3 regions of the Vibrio penaeicida genome follow, and region 3 is predicted to be linked to each of the others. Evidence: riboswitches for the same ligand, from Rfam matches in the RefSeq annotation. Region 3 holds a riboswitch; each other region holds the start of a gene.
What was found. Region 3 has a riboswitch for thiamine pyrophosphate ahead of thiD (bifunctional hydroxymethylpyrimidine kinase/phosphomethylpyrimidine kinase). Riboswitches for the same ligand answer to the same signal wherever they lie in the genome.

Region 1: another riboswitch for thiamine pyrophosphate. It lies ahead of thiC (phosphomethylpyrimidine synthase ThiC); the one in region 3 lies ahead of thiD (bifunctional hydroxymethylpyrimidine kinase/phosphomethylpyrimidine kinase).
Region 2: another riboswitch for thiamine pyrophosphate. It lies ahead of thiB (thiamine ABC transporter substrate binding subunit); the one in region 3 lies ahead of thiD (bifunctional hydroxymethylpyrimidine kinase/phosphomethylpyrimidine kinase).

What each region holds. Positions count from the first base shown of each region.
Region 1 covers NZ_AP025144.1:4,055,832-4,060,279, reverse strand. The annotation lists rRNA gene rrf (5S ribosomal RNA) at 1-19, shown strand, start outside; tRNA gene LDO37_RS18130 (tRNA-Thr) at 91-166, shown strand; rRNA gene rrf (5S ribosomal RNA) at 219-335, shown strand; gene tnpA (IS200/IS605 family transposase) at 495-929, shown strand; gene crcB (fluoride efflux transporter CrcB) at 1,145-1,528, shown strand; TPP riboswitch at 1,579-1,695, shown strand; gene thiC (phosphomethylpyrimidine synthase ThiC) at 1,832-3,772, shown strand; gene thiE (thiamine phosphate synthase) at 3,773-4,448, shown strand, end outside.
Region 2 covers NZ_AP025144.1:508,470-512,917, reverse strand. The annotation lists gene thiQ (thiamine ABC transporter ATP-binding protein) at 1-252, opposite strand, end outside; gene thiP (thiamine/thiamine pyrophosphate ABC transporter permease ThiP) at 245-1,840, opposite strand; gene thiB (thiamine ABC transporter substrate binding subunit) at 1,908-2,888, opposite strand; TPP riboswitch at 2,961-3,092, opposite strand; gene LDO37_RS02610 (flavin prenyltransferase UbiX) at 3,147-3,770, opposite strand; gene mpl (UDP-N-acetylmuramate:L-alanyl-gamma-D-glutamyl-meso-diaminopimelate ligase) at 3,804-4,448, opposite strand, start outside.
Region 3 covers NZ_AP025144.1:2,180,151-2,184,598, reverse strand. The annotation lists partial or broken gene LDO37_RS09755 (ABC transporter permease) at 1-106, opposite strand, end outside; gene LDO37_RS09750 (ABC transporter ATP-binding protein) at 243-1,034, opposite strand; gene thiD (bifunctional hydroxymethylpyrimidine kinase/phosphomethylpyrimidine kinase) at 1,054-1,905, opposite strand; TPP riboswitch at 1,980-2,077, opposite strand; gene LDO37_RS09740 (AraC family transcriptional regulator) at 2,218-3,087, opposite strand; gene LDO37_RS09735 (aminotransferase-like domain-containing protein) at 3,216-4,370, shown strand.

The DNA of each region.
Region 1 (4,448 bases), 1.9 Mb from region 3:
GAGTAGGACATCGCCAGGCTTTAAATTTATTGAAAGAGCCCGTTTGAAAAAACGGGCTTTTTTATTCCAACGCATATAAGAATTTAATGTGCTGGTATAGCTCAGTTGGTAGAGCGCACCCTTGGTAAGGGTGAGGTCCCCAGTTCAAATCTGGGTACTAGCACCACTATTTATTGCTTTTAGATTTTAAGAAATTCTAAGAGCAAAAACCAAATTTACTTGGCGACCATAGCATTGTGGACCCACCTGACTTCCATGCCGAACTCAGAAGTGAAACGCAATAGCGCCGATGGTAGTGTGGGGTTTCCCCATGTGAGAGTAGGACATCGCCAGGTTCAAATTGATAAGCCCTGATCTCTGATCAGGGCTTTTTTGTTTTCAGCCCTAAACCACCTACTTCAGTAGGTGGTTATCATTCAGTTAGGCTTTGCCTGTAGTTCTACCCATGTTAAATGCCCCCTTGATTTTTAGCGAAGTCAAAGAGGACAAATAACATGAGTAGATACAATCAAGCTTCCCACGTATTTTGGAGATGTCAATATCACATAGTGTGGACACCAAAATATCGATTTAGGATCTTGAAGAACAATGTAGGCAAAGAAGTTTATCGGTGTATAAATGTTTACTGTAATCAACTTGGATGTGAAGTTGTCGAGCTGAACGTCCAGATTGACCACGTGCACTTAGTAGTAAAAGTTCCACCCAAGCTATCCATATCCAAGTTGATGGGTGTATTGAAAGGCAAAATAGCCTTAAAACTCTTCAGTAAGTTTCCATATTTGAGGAAAAATAAGCTTTGGGGTAACCACTTTTGGCAAAGGGGCTATTTTGTCGATAGCGTAGGAATTAATGAAGAAATTATTCGACGTTATGTAAGACATCAGGAGAAGAAAGAGCGCGTGGAACAGCAACAATTAGCACTGGACTAAACAAAGGCCCCTTTTAGGGGGCTCACACAAAGCCACCTTCTTTAGAAGGTGGTAATTTACTTGCCTGTTAAGAAATATGCTTTACATCACCTAAAGTGACTCCTGTAACTTTTTATATTTATCCTTCTTTATGGCGAGTATTACCCGAAATTAAAAACGAATTTTAGCGTATATAGAGATAGAATGGTTTCAATATTTGATTAGGGTTGGTAGAGATGGGACAGTTATCCATTCTTGGTTTCATAGCATTAGGCGGTGCATTTGGCGCATGTTCTCGCTTTTTGGTGTCGGAGTTATGCGCGAGTTTATTTGGTAGAGGGTTTCCATATGGCACGCTCACAGTGAACGTAGTGGGTTCATTAGCGATGGGAATGCTGATAGCTTCATTTGAGAATGGAAGCCTTGCTACAGAGCCTTGGAGGCAGATAATCGGTCTTGGCTTCCTAGGGGCACTAACTACTTTTTCTACCTTCTCTATGGACAACGTTTTACTCATGCAGCAAGGTGCTTTTTTTAAAATGGGTTTAAATGTGTTATTGAATGTCGTTCTTAGTATCTCTGCCGCATGGATTGGCTTTCAATTGTTGATTAAAAGTTAATCTTTTTAAACTTTGGTCTTGGTTTTGACCTAACCTTTCCCTTATACTGGCTTCACTTGTCGGAGTGCTCCGCCCGATTTATTAATGGGCGAGCTGAGACCGCGTTAGCGGGATCCGTTGAACCTGATCAGACTAATATCTGCGAAGGGAACAAGAGAAGATACCTCACCTGATATTAGTCGGGATCTATCTACTTTCAGATGGCGTTATTCACGCACATTTGCCCTCTTGTAACAACAATCCGCCAAGCATTTTCTTCCTAGGGACTTTGTCCTAAAAATAATGATTGCAAGGAAAAATGCTATGTCGAATCGCAAGCAAGCGAGACTGGAAGCCAAACAGTTTATTGATAACCTGTCGACTCAACCGTATCCAAATTCTCATAAAGTGTATGTAGAAGGCTCTAGAAGCGATATTCGAGTGCCAATGAGAGAGATCTCTCTCGCAGACAGTTTGGTTGGCGGGAGTAAAAAAGACCCAATATTTGAGCCAAATGAGCCAATACGTGTCTACGATACGTCTGGGGTCTATACCGATCCAGAACATGAGATCGACCTTTATAATGGTCTGCCGAAGTTACGTGAAGACTGGATTAAAGAGCGAAATGACACTGAAGTCTTGTCGGATGTGAGTTCGGTTTACACCAAAGAGCGCTTAGAAGACGATACGTTAGACGATTTACGCTATGGCAATCTTCCAAAAATCCGACGTGCTAAAGAAGGTCAGTGCGTTACTCAGCTGCACTATGCACGCCAAGGTATTATTACCCCTGAAATGGAATACATTGCCATACGCGAAAACTTGCAGCGTCATAAGTTTGCGGATGACCAGTTGAACATTGAGCACCCAGGCGAAAGCTTTGGTGCAAATCTTCCTAAAGAAATTACCCCTGAATTTGTGCGAAAAGAAGTTGCTGAGGGACGCGCCATTATTCCTTCCAATATTAACCACCCTGAATCAGAACCTATGATTATTGGGCGTAATTTCCTTGTTAAGGTAAATGCGAATATTGGTAACTCTGCTGTGTCATCTTCAATCGAGGAAGAAGTTGAAAAGCTTGTTTGGTCGACTCGTTGGGGCGGCGATACAGTAATGGACTTGTCTACAGGTCGAAACATTCATGAAACTCGTGAATGGATCATGCGTAATAGTCCTGTTCCTATTGGTACTGTTCCTATGTATCAAGCACTAGAAAAAGTAAATGGTGTCGCTGAAGACCTCAATTGGGAAGTCATGCGAGATACGCTAATTGAGCAGGCAGAGCAGGGGGTAGACTACTTCACCATTCACGCTGGTTTGCTATTACGTTACGTGCCAATGACGGCAAAACGTGTCACCGGTATCGTATCTCGTGGTGGTTCTATCATCGCGAAATGGTGTTTAGCTCATCATCAGGAAAGCTTCCTATATACCCACTTCCGTGAAATCTGTGAAATATGTGCGAAGTATGATGTTGCTCTTTCACTTGGTGATGGCTTACGCCCAGGTTCAATTGCAGACGCGAACGATGAAGCACAATTTTCCGAGCTGAGAACCTTAGGTGAGTTGACTAAAGTTGCGTGGGAATATGATGTTCAGGTAATCATAGAAGGTCCTGGTCATATCCCAATGCACATGATCAAAGAAAACATGGACGAGCAGCTTAAGCACTGTCATGAAGCTCCATTTTATACTCTTGGTCCACTAACAACAGATATTGCCCCTGGATACGATCATATTACTTCAGGTATCGGTGCAGCCATGATTGGTTGGTATGGCTGTGCCATGCTTTGCTATGTGACACCGAAAGAGCACCTAGGCTTACCCAACAAAGAAGATGTTAAAACGGGTTTGATTACCTATAAGTTAGCGGCGCACGCAGCAGATTTAGCGAAAGGGCATCCTGGTGCTAAAATTCGCGATAACGCACTTTCAAAAGCTCGATTTGAATTCCGCTGGGAAGACCAATTTAACTTGGGTCTGGATCCTGAAACCGCACGTAAGTTTCATGATGAAACGCTTCCACAAGAGTCCGGGAAAGTCGCTCACTTCTGTTCAATGTGTGGTCCAAAGTTCTGTTCAATGAAGATTTCTCAAGAAGTAAGAGAGTACGCAAAGGACACTAAGCAAGTCGCGCAGGATCAGGCTATTGAGATCAAGATGCTAGATGACCCATTGGAAGGTATGCGTAGGAAGTCCGAAGAGTTTAAAGCGACGGGCTCAGAGTTGTACCACCCTGCCAAGCAGAGTGTTTTGGAGGATTAAATGGCTCAGCTATTACTGCCAAAGGCTCAAGTCGAGTTAACAGATCTCGTTCAGTCTAGACTGTTATTGGCTCAGGAGCAGGGCTTTGATATTGCTGATATCGAGTTGGGTGTAAGCCCAACTCATTTGACGCAATGCTACGTTGATGACAGGTGTATGTCTCTTTCATTTGATGAATCCGATAGTGAAGCTACTCATGTTTGCCGTTTTTCTAATGGTCAGGCTTCACCTTTGGCTTTATCTCAACTTTCAAAAGAGCCTAACTTACTCTTGATTGACGTTTATCATGATTTTCAGCTTGTTGATCTATGGTGCCATGGCGAATCCAATAGAGCGTTGAGTTTTAAGGGCGCTCCATTATCGGAGATAGAACAACAATCCTATCTGGCTTGGTTACTGACATCTCTTGTACTTGATTTCCCGATTGAAGATGCACTCGTGATAGCAAGAGGTGCAGTACGTTCTGATGTTTCACGTGAAACATGGCCTCAGAATCTATCTGAATTTCCAACACCGATACTCTCTGACGAGCTATTAGATATCCATGTAGGATGGGATATAGAAAACGCTTTGCCTTTCCCTGATACAAATGCTGAATATCTTAGTTTATATCCGGTTGTAGATACGGTGGAGTGGGTAGAGCGACTTCTGAAACTTGGAGTAAAGACAGCACAGC
Region 2 (4,448 bases), 1.7 Mb from region 3:
AGCAAATAGGTTGTTTTCTTGGAATAGCATAGACAAAGGAATCTGGTGTGGCGGTAACCCTAAAACCGATTGCCCCGCGACAAGGATCTGCCCTGACTGTGGCTGAATAAAACCTGCCACCAGCGACAATAACGTAGATTTTCCTGCGCCACTTGGCCCCATCAATGAAACGATATCGCCTTCACTCACATCTAAGTTAAACCTAAACAGCTCATCGTTATAGCGGTAATGCACATCTTGTAAACTAAGAATGGTCATGGGGAACTCTCTGTTTAAATAGGGCTTCAACAAGTGAAAAACTCAACACACTCAGAAGTAAAAGGCACAAAGAAACCACTGCTGCCGCTTCCATTTGGTAGCTTCCAAGTAATTGAAATAAATACAAAGGCAGAGTCCTAAACTCTTGGCTACCAAACAGAGCAATCGCGCTAAGATCGCCCATCGATAGCATAAAGCTTATAGCGAAAGCATGGGCAAAGGGTTTTCGCAGTGCTCGCCACTCCATTAGGCGAAAATGATTCCACCCTCGAATACCTAAACTTGCTGTTAGATATTGATACTGTTGAACCAATTGGTACATAGGGAGCGACAATGTTTTGATAACGTAAGGCAATGCCATTAAACAGTTCACTGCAACGACAATCCAAAATGCTAGGCTAAATACGTCGGCTATTTCTCTGATCAATAAAAACAACCCGGTACTGATCACTAAGCCCGGTGTGACGAGGATAATGGTACCCGCCAATTCTATTTTATCGGCACGAAAATGTTGTTTTTTGAGTCGCCATACTCGGCTAGTCGACAAAATCGCTGCACCCAATAGCAACGCAGAAATACTGGCTAGTAAGGCGACCTGAAGCGAGGAAAGCACAGCGTTCCAAAAACGACCATCCGACAATACGATAAATACTTTGCTGTTAAGACCGCTTAACACAACCATTGTTAGAGGCGGCAACACCAACATCATCACTAAACCTATCCAAATGGTGTCCCAAGCTTTGGCTTTGCGGCTATCAGAATACATAGGCAGTGGTTTCAAGCTTCCTGAAGTCACAGACAAAGGCTTTGATAGCTTTTGAACACTGATGGCGAGTACGCCACACAACAACATTTGCCACATGGCTAGCAACGCACCCGTTTGAAGATCAAAATCGAATTTTATCGCTTGATAGATAGCTAATTCGATTGTCGTTGATTTCGGTCCCCCGCCGAGTGCCATAACAGTAGCAAAACTCGTAAAGCAAAGCATAAAGACCAAACCACACACTTGAGGGAGCTGCGTTGCCAATCGAGGCCACTCTACCCAGCGAAATTTATTCCATCGGGACATCCCTAAATGGGCACATAATTTATGTTGCTCTGGCGGGATACTCTCTAACGCTTGAAGCAGGAGCCGAGTTGCATACGGCAGGTTAAAAAACACATGGGCGAGCAAAATGCCGTTTAAACCATAAATCGAAAAAGGCAAAGACATCCCATTGTCTTTCAGCCAATCGGCAATCAAACCACTGTTGCCATATATGGCTAATATTCCGAATACCCCAACTAAAACTGGTAACACCAACGTGCTAGCAAACAGCTTAAGCAGTAAGCTTCTACCGGGAAATTGTCGGTAAGACAGTGCGTGCGCGACAGGAATGGCAAACCCTACGCTGAGTAATGTAGACAGAAAAGCTTGATAAAAGCTGAACTGGGTAACATGGCGATAATATGGATCAGACCATATTTGGAGAGGATTCAGAGAAGGCGCATTTGACAATAATGCCCACAAAGCGGAGACAACAAAGATTAAGATAACCGTCGCGACGACTATCCCGACTTTAGGTACATTTCGAATCACAGCAGAATGAGCCTATGCATATACAAGCAAGCCACGCATTATGCATGGCTTGTCGATAATGTAAAACTTAGAAAGTCAGGGCGTTTTGCCATTCCTTAATCCACGTTTTTCTGCTCTCAGCGACTTCATCTGAAGAGAAAGACAAGACTTTCGCTGGAACGGTTAACGTGTTGTATCCTTCAGGAAGCTCAACTGCAGTTACTGGGTACATCCAGTTGCCTGTCGGCATCGCAGATTGGAACTCATCGCTTAGAATGAACGCCATAAATTCGTCGGCTAATTTTTGATTTTCACTCGCCTTCACTTTTGCCGCGACTTCAATCTGAGTGTAATGACCTTCAGCAAAATTAGCAGCTGCATATTTGGCGTCTTTTTCTGCAATTAAGTGATACGCCGGAGATGTTGTGTATGAAAGCACAAGATCGGACTCGCCTTCCAAGAACATTGAGTACGCTTCAGACCAACCTTTCGTTACGGTGACCGTTTTCTTGGCCAGTTGTTTCCATGCATCCGTCGTATTGTCGCCATACACCGACTTCATCCACAGCATTAAACCTTGACCAGGCGTCGAGGTACGTGGATCTTGGTAAATCACTTTAAGATCATCACGCTTTTCAACCAGCTCTTTTAGGCTCTTGGGTGGGTTGGTGAGTTTTTCTTTGTTATAAACAAACGCAAAATAGCCGTAATCGTAAGGGACAAATGTGCTGTCTTTCCAGCCACCTGGGATCGTCACGTTAGTCGTGTCAACGCTATGTTCGGCAAGCAAACCGCTTTTCTTTGCCTCAGCCATTAGATTGTTATCAAGACCAAGAACGATATCCGCTTTGCTGTTTTTACCTTCAAGGCGTAAGCGATTGAGAATGGTCACGCCATCGTCAAGTGCAACAAACTCTAGATTACATCCGCATTGAGCTTCAAACGCTTTTTCGACCGTTGGACCCGGTCCCCAATCCGCAGCAAAAGAGTCGTACGTGTAAACCGTTAGCGTGTTTTCTGCGGCGAATGCCGGTGTGGCAGCAAGTGTAGAAAGTGCTGTTGTCGTCAATACATGAGTAGTCAGTGCGTATTTCACTGGTCGCTCCTATCCATTGTTGAGCGGCACAGGTGTTGAGAGGGGTAAATTTCCGCGCTCAATTCCTACGCCAGTATTATCTGGTTCAGGTGTACGGGTTCAAACCAAAGGTTTATCTCAGCCATAAGAAAAGCGATGCAAACATCGCCTATTCATTTAGCACCCCGATGAGAGTGGTTCTATTTTATCGACTTCTATGAACTTAGCCATATGCAATTACTTCAATCGTTTCTAATTGCGCTGATCATATCCCCAACGAGGGACCAATCCTTGCTCGACACCTAAATGGTCAAGAACGCGTGCAACCATAAAGTCGACTAAGTCATCAATGCTAGTTGGTTGATGATAAAATCCCGGTGCGGCAGGCATAATGGTGACACCCATTTGCGAGAGCTTATGCATATTTTCCAAATGAAGAGTAGAAAAAGGCGTTTCACGAACAACCAAAAGTAATTGCCCACGCTCTTTCATGACCACATCGGCAGCACGCTCTATAAGATTATCCGACATGCCGTGGGCGATGGCAGCCACACTGCCTGCGCTGCAAGGGCAAACCACCATCTGTTTCGGTGCTGCCGAACCTGAAGCTACGGGTGAAAACCAATCTTCTTTACCGCAAACGATGAGCTTATCCGCATCGCACTGAAGGTGTTCAACCAGCGCTTCTTTTACGCCATCTGGAGAGCCCGGTAGTTTCAACCCATGTTCCGTTGCCATCACCACTCGCGCGGCGGAAGATATCAACAAATAGACGGTGTAATCTGCGGCGAGTAGGCATTCCAGTAGCCGGAGCCCATAAGGTGCTCCGGATGCCCCTGTAAATGCCAACGTAATGGCTTTATTTTTTTGAGTCATTCTTACTTCTTGCATTGAAAAATCAGTCCACTCTTAGGTTAGCGTATCAGCCGTGAGTGCATTGAGTAACTTATCATGAATCCCACCGAATCCCCCATTGCTCATCACCAATATCTGATCGCCTGGTTTAGCTTCTTCGACGATACGTGTAACCAGCGTATTGATGTCGTCGCTAGTCTGCACCGGTTGATGGCATTGACTCGCAACATCGTCGACTGACCATTGGATATTATCTGGCTGAAACAAATAGATGGAATCGGCAGCACTTAGTGCATTGGCGAGTGTTTCTTTATGAACACCCATTTTCATCGTGCTGGAGCGAGGTTCTAGCACCGCTAGAATTTTTCCTTCACCAACCTTATTACGTAATCCTTGTAACGTTAGTTCAATGGCGGTTGGGTGATGAGCAAAATCATCGTAAACCGTAATACCATTCACCTCGCCTTTCAGCTCTAGGCGTCTTTTTGTGTTTACAAATAACGCCAGAGCTTCACATGCTAAATCAGGCGTAACACCCACGTGCCTCGCCGCCGCAATCGCCATCAGTGCATTATCGACGTTGTGATCACCAATCAGGTTCCAAGAAACCTTGCCAACATGTTTGCCTTGGAAGATAACGTTAAATTCACTGCCGTCTGATTTGATCTTTTCGGATTGCCAGTCGCCATTGAAGCCTGT
Region 3 (4,448 bases):
GCTCAAATACGTCTAACGGTGCTGGAAGAATGAATGACGGCATGTCGAAAATGACGACAATCGCCTGCCAAATCCCGAACATCACCCCAACGCTAATGATTGCGCGGATAATCGGATACGTGACGTTATCGCTATGCGTAATGCTTTTCGATAAAGACAGGGTTTTAGATGAAGACAATGCTCTCGATAAAGTTGAGGCTTTTGATAATGCCTTGGTTTGTGATGCATCGGTTTGGTTGGAGCTATTCATAATCTTTTTCCAACCTTTCAATAATGCTTTGTTGTAGCGCAGCGCATTCGGCGTCAAGCTTTCTGGGCACCGCCGTAATGGGTAAGGGTAGTGACTGCGCTTCAGTGGGGGTGTTATGCATAATGTAAAGCTTGGAAGCTAGTCGAATGGCTTCTTGAGGATCGTGAGTAATGAGTAACACGGTTTTGTCTTTTAGTAGTTCGCAAGCAAGATTTTGTAGCTTATGTCGGTTTACCGCATCGAGAGCGGAGAAGGGTTCATCCATAAGCACGATTGGCTTGTCTTGCATTAAAGTCCGGGCAATTGCGACACGTTGTCGCATTCCTCCAGACATCTTCTGTGGAAGAAGAGATTGCTTATCGTGCAACCCAACTTGATCAAGGAGATAGAGTGCTTTTTCTCTTTGTTCACGTTTACCAATACTTGCAGTACTCACTGAACCAAATCCAGCAAAGCGAGTGCTGAGCAAAACGTTATCCAATGCCGATAACCAAGGCATCAATAAATCTTGCTGTCCCATATAGGCTATTTGGTCGCCAATGGAAACCACTTTCCGGTTCCCCATCGACTCCAGCACTATCTGACCATCCCAATTTGCTTTGTCATTTAGCAACCCTGCTAGGTGGCGCAATAACGTGCTTTTCCCACAACCACTTCTTCCGAGAAGGCATGTCCATTCTCCAATGGGAATGGTCATGTTGATACCCGAAAGCGTCGGAGCTTCCGCATCGATATACTGGAGGTGACCTTTTTCAATGTTTAAGGTGTAGCCCTTTCCAGTCATGGTAGAAAAATCCGGTTTGTCACCGTACATCTGCATGCCCACTAAAGAAGTGATGAACCGGTCCGTGTCCTTTACCAATATCTAACTCATCAGAATGCTTGATGGCTTGAGAAATATAAGATTTTGCCAAAGTGGTAGCAGAAATAAGGTCGTGACCTTGGGCAAGGTAAGAAGCGATAGCGGAAGATAAAGTACAGCCTGTACCGTGAGTATTTTTTGTATCGACTCGTTTTGCGGATAACGTTTCTACGGACTCCGCAAAAATAAGCAAGTCATTACTGTCATTGTCGCTCTCCAAATGACCGCCTTTAAGCAAAACAGAGGAACAACCAAGTGCTCTAAGCTTTTCGACCATTTGATCCATTTCTGACGATGTTGTTGGCACTGGAGATCCGGTTAACGTAGCGCCTTCAGGTAAGTTTGGCGTAATGACATCGGCAAGTGGAAGGAGCTCTGTTTTTAGAGTGCTGATGGCACTTTCTTCAAGCAGTAAATCTCCGCTGGTGGCAACCATTACAGGGTCGACGACCAAATGCTTAGGTTGATATTGCTTAATTTTGTCAGCAACGACTTTTATGATGCCTGAATCGGCCAGCATTCCGACCTTTACAGCAATCACATTGAGATCTGAAAACACTGCATCGAGCTGGCTTGCAACGTGATCCAAAGGAATAGGGAAAATAGCGGAAACACCACAGGTATTTTGTGAGGTAATGGCAGTAATAGCCGAGCAAGCAAAGCTGCCTGTCGCTGAAATGGCTTTAATATCGGCTTGAATACCTGCGCCGCCGCCACTGTCCGAACCCGCAATGGTCAAAACGATGGGCGTATCAGCATTAAGGCTTTTGCTTGATTGATTAGAAAGTGTCATATAAAGCTCCCGCATACAGACGTGCGAGAACTGTTCTAACTTGAGAGTGGATAGGTGCCGAGATCGATCCATCGAAAGTGAGAGGTATAGTTCCCTACGTCAGTGTTAACTGAATCAGGTTCAACGGGTCTCGCTATGCGATCTCAGCCTAAAGGCTCCCCGACTATTTATTTCGCGATGATATCAATTCTCGTTAAAAGGGCAACGAATTGATCCTCAGTATGATTCACATGTCTAATAATTGAGCTAATTGTCATTAAGGATGGCGAGGTTATTGGTGTAGCAAATGCATTTTCATGCGTATCTTTAGGGCTAAAAGAAGCGTACTGGGAGATAAAAGTCGAGTTCGAATGCTTCATCATCATTGAGAAAATGGTTTTTGTGATAATGCACATAAGCTGGTGTCGAGCGAAGTTTAAAGCCTGATTTTGGTAGCCAGCTTTCTAACACGGCGCTGATTTGAGGGAGCAGTTCGCCATAAATTCCCGTTAAACGAAATACGGCGTGTAACCCTCCGGGAATCACCATTTGGTTAACCACACCCCGATATTTTAGTGGTTCCGTTATACCAACGCAGGCGACGTATCGACATTGATCTAGTTCGACCCAAGCAGGGTTAGAGTGATGCAGACCATATTGATGGGTGAAAGTGACACCTTCACTGTTCGCCCACGCACGAAGAGTTAGCCACGCATTTCTAATGGAGCGACTGTATCCATTATGTCGTACATAGGCCGCCATTCTTTCCTGAGCATCGACTATTTTTGGGGTGGGTAACTCACGCTGTGCAACGCGATTATAGCCTTGCGCGATTTCCGCATCTTTCAGGTAAGGCTTATCCGATACTTTTAAGTCGTGCTTGCGCCATTCCCCGGGTGACATATCAAACGTAGCTTTAAATGCGCGGCTGAAAGAAGAGAGAGAGGCAAACCCACAGTGTGTGGCTATATCCAAAATGGGCGAGTTTGTATCGAACATCAATTGGTTTGCTGCGTATTCCATTCTCGTTCGTCGTATGTATTGGTGAATGGATTCCCCGACAACACTTTTAAACACGCGGTGAAAGTGCTGCTCAGAGTATGCGGCAATTGACATAAGCTCTTTGACACTGAGTGTTTCACTAATGTCTTGATGTATATGAAAGAGAACATCGTTGATGCGTGAGACATGCTGTGAGTTCATAACTTGGTGCTCTCTTCAGAAATAACAATTGGCATAAATGGACACAATGATAAGCATAAATGGACAAACAAATATTTACAACTGTGCGTAATATCAATGACAGTACCCAATACTGAAACGGAACAAAAATGGAAGTCGCTCAATCGTTAAAACAAGTCCAATCATCGTATATTCGAGAAATTTTAAGTGCGGCGAGTGATAAAAGCGTGATATCGCTTGCCGGTGGTTTGCCCGACGAATCGACGTTTCCCATTTCATTGATGAAGCCCGTTTTGGAACAGCTTTCTGATCACCCCAATGTGTTTCAATATGGATTAACGGCAGGCTATCCACCGTTGCTGGATTACTTATCCTCTGCTTATGAATTACCAGAGACGCACCAAGCAATGGTGTGTACTGGGTCACAACAAGGTCTTGATTTGATTGCGAGAGCCTATGTTAACCCAGGCGACAAAGTGGTCATGGAAGCGCCTAGCTACCTTGGTGCCATGCAAGTTTTTGGGTTTGTGCAAGCCAATATAGTGACGGTGTCACAAGGTGAGGATGGACCAAATCTTCAAGAACTTGAAGCGTGCTTTGCGTCCGAACAGCCCAAAATGTTTTATGCGGTGCCCGATTTCCACAACCCAACCGGAGTTTGCTGGTCGCTAGAGGTACGTAAAAGTGTCGCTGAACTCTGTAAGCAACATAATGTGGCGTTTATCGAAGATGCACCATACCGAGAGCTCAGGTTTGAAGGTGACGCTTTACCTATGGTTTCAGACTTTTGTCCGCAACACTCCATTGTTTTAAGATCATTTTCTAAAATTGCCTCTCCAGGTTTACGTATGGGCGTTGTAACCGGAAAACATGAATACCTAGAACCGCTTATCAAAATTAAACAGGGTGCAGATTTGCATTCTAGTGTTCCCATGCAAGCGGTGCTTTTGGGTTTGCTCACTCACAATGATTTCGAGCAACACTTAACAGCGATTCGACAATTATACCGCCAACGTTACCTGTGTTTAAAAGAGGCGTTGGATACACATCTTCCATCAAGTTGTCATGTACAAGCTGTTCAGGGGGGGATGTTCATCTGGGTCACGCTACCTGAATGCGATAGCTACGAGCTTGCGAAAAGTTTATTAGAAAATGGTGTGGCGGTTGTACCAAGCCCTGTTTTTTATCCAAGCAGTGAAGGGCAAAAATCCGCAATTCGACTGAATTTTACTAACGCCAATGAAGATGAATTGGTCGAAGCCGTAAAACGACTGGTTACCGGACTGAATAAGGTGGTTTGTTAACGTAACTCGATTGACGAAACAAAAAAGGGTGAACAGACAATCTGTTCACCCTTTGTGTTTTGAAATATCACCTTTATG